One region of the Mycobacterium sp. IDUB_17 genome, then DNA from elsewhere that is predicted to be linked to it. Evidence: riboswitches for the same ligand, from Rfam matches in the RefSeq annotation. Region 1 holds a riboswitch; the other holds the start of a gene.
What was found. Region 1 has a riboswitch for glycine ahead of cycA (D-serine/D-alanine/glycine transporter). Riboswitches for the same ligand answer to the same signal wherever they lie in the genome.
Positions count from the first base shown of each region.

Region 2: linked by a shared signal. The riboswitch ahead of gcvP (aminomethyl-transferring glycine dehydrogenase) and the one ahead of cycA (D-serine/D-alanine/glycine transporter) in region 1 are both predicted to bind glycine.

Region 1 covers NZ_JBVAXS010000001.1:1,336,635-1,339,758, reverse strand. The annotation lists gene cycA (D-serine/D-alanine/glycine transporter) at 1-1,194, opposite strand, end outside; glycine riboswitch at 1,356-1,454, opposite strand; gene lon (endopeptidase La) at 1,629-3,124, opposite strand, start outside.
Region 2 covers NZ_JBVAXS010000002.1:521,295-524,418, reverse strand. The annotation lists gene gcvP (aminomethyl-transferring glycine dehydrogenase) at 1-1,833, opposite strand, end outside; glycine riboswitch at 1,887-1,979, opposite strand; gene speB (agmatinase) at 2,102-3,103, opposite strand.

The DNA of each region.
Region 1 (3,124 bases):
GCTGACCAGGATGACCGACCAGACGAAGATGAAGCACAGCGACGAGATGGTCGTGACCAACGTGAAGGCCGCGACGATCGAGTCGCCGGCCACGACCATGACCACACCCGACAGCAGAAACACCCCGGACAGGAACAATGCGTTTGCGGGCACGCGCCGCGAGGTGAGCCGGCCGAACAGACTCGGCGCGTCACCTTCAGTGGCCAGGCCGTAGACCATCCGGGAGGTCGAATAGATGCCGGAGTTGGCCGACGACGTCGCCGAGGTCAGCACCACGAAGTTGACCACCGATGCCGCGATGCCCAGGCCTGCGAGGCTGAACATGGCCACGAACGGGCTGAGTTTGGGATCGATCTCGCGCCACGGCGTGACCGCGATGATGACGGTCAGGGCGACGACGTAGAAGAGCATGACGCGTACGGGGATCGAATTGATCGCCTTGGGCAGGTTGCGTTCGGGGTCCTTGGCCTCGGCCGCGGTGGTGCCCACCAATTCGATTCCGACGAACGCGAAGGTGGCGATCTGGAAGCCTGCCACGAATCCCATTGGGCCGGTGGGGAAGAACCCGCCGTCGTTCCACAGATTGGCGAACGAGGCCTGGGCGCCGGTGGGCGCTTCGAAACTGGTGAAGATCATGACAAGGCCGATGACGATCAACGTCACGATCGCGATGATCTTGATCAGGGCGAACCAGAACTCGGTCTCACCGAAGGCTCGCACAGTAGGCAGATTCAGACCGATCAGCACCACGACCGTCGCGAGTGCCGGTATCCACAGCGGGAGATCGGGCCACCAGAAGGCCACATACCCGGCGATCACCACGACGTCGGCAACGCCCGTGACGATCCAGCAGAACCAGTACGTCCAGCCGGTGAAGAAGCCGGCCCACGGGCCGAGCAGGTCGGCGGCGAAGTCGGCGAAGGACTTGTAATGCAGGTTGGACAGCAGCAGCTCGCCCATGGCCCGCATCACGAAGAACAGCATGAAGCCGATGATCATGTAGACGAAGAGGACCGACGGGCCGGCCAGCGAGATGGTCTTGCCGGACCCCATGAACAGGCCCGTTCCGATCGCACCGCCGATCGCGATCAGCTGGATGTGCCGGTTGGACAGCTGGCGCGAGAGGTGTTGTGGCTCGCCGGACGATGCCGGCGATTCCGCTGAATCAGCGGACAGATCACTGGATTGGGACATAACAACCTAAGGATCTCAGGCCCCATGGGGCGCGCGGACTGCGGGCGCCTCCCCGCTCTGTCGTTTTGAACCTGAGAGTTTTCACGAACCGCCGCTATCGGCGCTTCACCTGCCCCTTCGGTGAGCCGGTCCTGGACTGGCCGACTGCTTTCCAGAGGTGCCTAGTCGCGGCGATACGGGGGCCTGAGAGATTCCTGGGGAGGATTTGCTCCTGCGGCGCCCGCCGGCTGGATGGGGCGGGACTCTCCCGCCGCGACTCAACGGCATCTTGAGTTGTGGGCCACCCCGAACCCGGAGTGTGCCGCGCGTCACGTTAGCAGCCGAGTGCGGAATGCGCACCCCCCTGGTCAAGCCCTGCCCGCCGAGCGACCGTGTCTGTACGGTGACCGGCAGTCACCTGCGCACATTCACGGTCGCCCGAGCGGTGGCCGTCCTTACGCGGCGGCTGTCGCGAGCTCGGCAGCCGGCTCCAGCGCCGCCGCGATGATGTCAGCCACGTCGGTCATGGGCCTGACCTCCAGCGCATCGAGCACCTCGGCCGGCACGTCGTCCAGGTCGGGCTCGTTGCGCACCGGGATGAACACCGTCTTCAGACCGGCTCGCTGTGCCGCGAGCAGCTTCTGCTTGACGCCGCCGATCGGCAGCACCCGGCCGTTCAGCGTGACCTCACCGGTCATGCCGACATCGCCGCGCACCTGCCGGCCGGTCGCCATCGACACCAGTGCCGTCACCATCGTGACGCCGGCCGAGGGACCGTCCTTCGGCACCGCGCCCGCGGGGACGTGCACGTGGATCTGGCGGTCCAGCGTCTTGGGGTCGACACCCAACTGCTCGGCGTGGGCCCGCACATAGGACAGCGCGATCTGTGCCGACTCCTTCATGACGTCACCCAATTGACCGGTCAGCTTCAGACCCGGTTCGCCGTCGTTCCCGTTGGCCTCGATGTAGAGCACATCGCCGCCCAGGCCCGTGACGGCCAGGCCGGTCGCCACGCCGGGCACCGCGGTGCGTTCGTCGGATTCCGGTGTGAATCGCGGACGGCCCAGGTACTCAACGAGATCCGGCTCATCGATGACGACCGGAGCGGCCGTCGAGTCCAACTTGGTCGTGACCTTGCGCAGCGCCTTGGCCAGCAGCCGTTCGAACTGCCGCACGCCCGGCTCGCGGGTGTAGTCCGCGGCGATCTTGCGCAGTGCCGCGTCCGTCACGCTCACCTCGGAGTCGGTCAGCGCCGCACGCTCGGCCTGCCGGGGCAGCAGGTAGTCACGCGCGATGGCGACCTTGTCGTCCTCGGTGTAGCCGTCGATCTGCACCAACTCCATCCGGTCCAGCAGGGCCGACGGGATGTTCTCGATGACGTTGGCTGTCGCCAGGAACACCACATCCGACAGGTCCAGGTCCAGATCCAGGTAGTGGTCGCGGAACGTGTGGTTCTGCGCCGGGTCCAGTACCTCCAGCAGGGCGGCCGACGGATCGCCGCGGTAGTCCGAGCCCACCTTGTCGATCTCGTCCAGCAGCACAACGGGATTCATCGAACCTGCCTCACCGATGGCCCGCACGATGCGGCCGGGCAGCGCGCCGACGTAGGTACGCCGGTGGCCACGGATCTCGGCCTCGTCACGCACGCCGCCCAGGGCGACGCGCACGAACTTGCGGCCCAGCGCGCGGGCGACGGACTCGCCCAGCGAGGTCTTGCCGACCCCGGGCGGCCCGGCCAGCACCATCACGGCGCCCGAACCGCGCCCACCGACGACGGCCATGCTGCGCTGCGCACGACGGGCTCGCACGGCCAGGTACTCGACGATGCGGTCTTTGACGTCGTCCAGACCGTGGTGGTCGGCGTCCAGGATCTCGCGGGCACCCTTGAGATCGGTCGAGTCCTCGGTGCGCACGTTCCACGGCAGTTCCAGCACGGTGTCCAGCCAGGTGC
Region 2 (3,124 bases), on a different contig from region 1:
GACCACCCGCATCCCGGCCAGGACCGCCGAGGCCGCATTGGTGCCGTGTGCGGACTGCGGGATGAGGCAGACGTCGCGGTGGTCCTCGCCGCGCGACCGGTGGTAGCCGTTGATCGCCAGCAGGCCGGCGAGCTCACCCTGAGATCCGGCGTTGGGCTGCAACGAAACCCGGTCGTAGCCGGTGATCTCGGCCAGCCAGGTTTCCAGGTTGCCGATCAGCTCGACGTAACCCGCGGTCTGCTCGGCCGGCGCGTACGGGTGGATACCGGCGAACCCGGGCCAGCTGATCGGCTCCATCTCGGCAGCGGCGTTGAGCTTCATGGTGCAGGATCCGAGCGGAATCATGGTGCGGTCCAGTGCCAGATCCCGGTCCGAGAGCTCCCGCAGGAAACGCAGCATCGCCGTTTCCGACCGGTGCGAATGAAACACGGGGTGCTGCAGGTACTCCGAGGTGCGCAGCAGGTCGGCGGGCAGCGCGAACAGATGATCGGCGGCTGCCGGCGATGCACCGAACACGTCGAGCACGCGCCCGACGACCTCGTCGGTGGTGCACTCGTCGCAGGAGATGCCGACGTGGTCGGCGTCGACCAGCCGCAGGTTGATACCGACCCGGTCGGCCGCCGCCACGATCTCGTGAGCGGTGCCCGGGGCACGCACCAGCACGGTGTCGAAGAACCCGTCGTGGACGATCTCGCGACCGGCGGCCCGCAGGCCGTCGGCCAGCGCGGCGGCGTGCTGGTGGACGCGGGTTGCGATGGCGCGCAACCCTTCCGGTCCGTGGTAGGCGGCATACATGGCGGCGACGTTGGCCAGCAATGCCTGCGCGGTGCAGATGTTGCTGGTCGCCTTGTCGCGGCGGATGTGCTGCTCACGGGTCTGCAGTGCCAGCCGGTAGGCGGGCTTGCCGTCGACATCGACCGATACGCCGACCAGGCGGCCGGGCAGCATGCGCTCCAAACCGGACCGCACCGCCATGTACCCGGCGTGGGGACCGCCGAAGAACAGCGGCACGCCGAATCGCTGAGCCGAGCCGACCGCGATGTCCGCGCCCTGCTCGCCGGGGGCCGTGATCAGGGTCAGCGACAGCAGGTCGGCGGCGACCGTGGTGAGCATGCCGCGTTCGCCCGCCGCGGCGATGAGCGGGGCGAGGTCACGGACCAGTCCGCTCGCACCCGGGGATTGGAAGACCACACCGAAGGCGTCACCGTCCGGCAGCGCCTCGGTCAGATCGGCGACCACGACCTCGATGCCGACGGCCTCGGCCCGCCCGCGCACCACCGCGAGCGTCTGCGGCAGGCAATCTGCGTCCAGAACCACACGGTTGGACGACACGGACTTGTTGGCCCGCCGCATCAACAGCATCGCCTCCACCACCGCGGTGGCCTCATCCAGCAGCGATGCACCGGCCACCGGCAACGCGGTGAGGTCTTCGATCAACGTCTGGAAGGTGAGCAGCGCCTGCAGTCGGCCCTGCGAGATCTCCGGCTGGTACGGCGTGTAGGCGGTGTACCAGGCAGGCGACTCGAGCATGTTGCGGCGCAGGACAGCGGGAGTGATGGTGTCGGAATACCCCAGACCGATCATCTGAATCCGCTGTTGATTGCGGTCGGCCAGCTCGCGCAGCGCCGCGAGCACCTGCTGTTCGGACCGCGCGGCGGGCAGCCGCAAGTCTTCGGGGCAGCGGATCTGCTGCGGCACCGCGCTGTCGATCAACTCATCGGTGGTTGCGAACCCGAGAACATCCAGCATGTGCCGCTCGCCCACACGGTCGGGGCCGATGTGTCGGTCGCGAAAAGAGTTGTCGTCGTTGACAATTGCGGTGCACTCAGGCATGAGGTGACTCCGGTTTCGGGCATCGCGATTACACGATGCGTCGTGAAGTGACACCTCCCCGCTCTGTCCTGAAACCTGAGAGCTTTAGCGCGTTGCGCTTGTCCCCTTCGGTAAGCGCGATAGCGCTGTTCTCCAGAGTTGTCTCGACACTGCGGTATTGGGCCTGAGAGATTCCCGGGGAGGAGTTGCTCCTACGGCGCCTCCGGAATCGGAGGTTCTCCCACAATGCGTCAACGACGTATTGAGTTATGTGACGGATGCTACTCGATTACGGCGCTGTGGCCGCAACTTCTCCGTTGACGGGCAGATTTGACACCCGTCCAGCGACCATGAGCGACACGATGTCGAACACCACGGTGGCCGCTGCCACGGTCGTGATCTCGGCATGGTCGTAGGCGGGGGCCACCTCGACGACGTCGGCGCCGACGATGTTGAGCCCGGACATCTTGCGCAGCATCTTCAGCAGTTCGCGCGAGGTGAGGCCACCGGCTTCGGGAGTGCCGGTGCCCGGGGCGAAGGCCGGGTCGAGCACGTCGATGTCGATCGACAGGTACACCGGGAGGTCGTCGACCCGGCGGCGCACCACATCGACGGCCGCGTCCGTGCCGATCACGTCGAGGTCACCGGCCCGGATGATCTTGAACCCCATGCGGGCGTCGTCGTCGAGGTCGATCTGGTCGTAGATCGGGCCGCGGATGCCGACGTGGATCGAGTGATCCTCGATGAGCAGCCCTTCCTCGAACGCCCGCCGGAAGATCGTGCCGTGGGTGACCGGGGCGTTGAAGTAGGTGTCCCAGGTATCCAGGTGGGCGTCGAAGTGGACCAGCGCGACGGGACCGTGCTTGGCGTGCAGAGCACGCAGGTTCGGCAGCGCGATGGTGTGGTCACCGCCGATCGACACGATCCGGCGGTCGCCGCCGGCCAGGATGTCGGAGGCATGATCCTGGATCTGCTGGCAGGCCTCGGCGATGTTGTACGGCGTGACCGCGACGTCGCCTGCGTCGACCACCTGCACATGGTCGAGCGGCGCGACGCCGAGTTCGACGTGATAGCCGGGGCGAAGCGTGCGCGCAGCCTGGCGGACGGCCATCGGACCGAACCGGGCACCGGGCCGGTAGGAAGTGCCGCCGTCGAAGGGCACGCCGAGGATCGCGATGTCATAGTCGGACACCTCGTGGATGTCGGCGATCCGGGCGAAGGTGCCCTTCCCGGCGTAGCGGGGGACCTTGGTGGCGGGCAGTGCGCCGATGATGCCGTTCTGCGTGCTCATCTGTGGTTTCCAGCCTTTCGA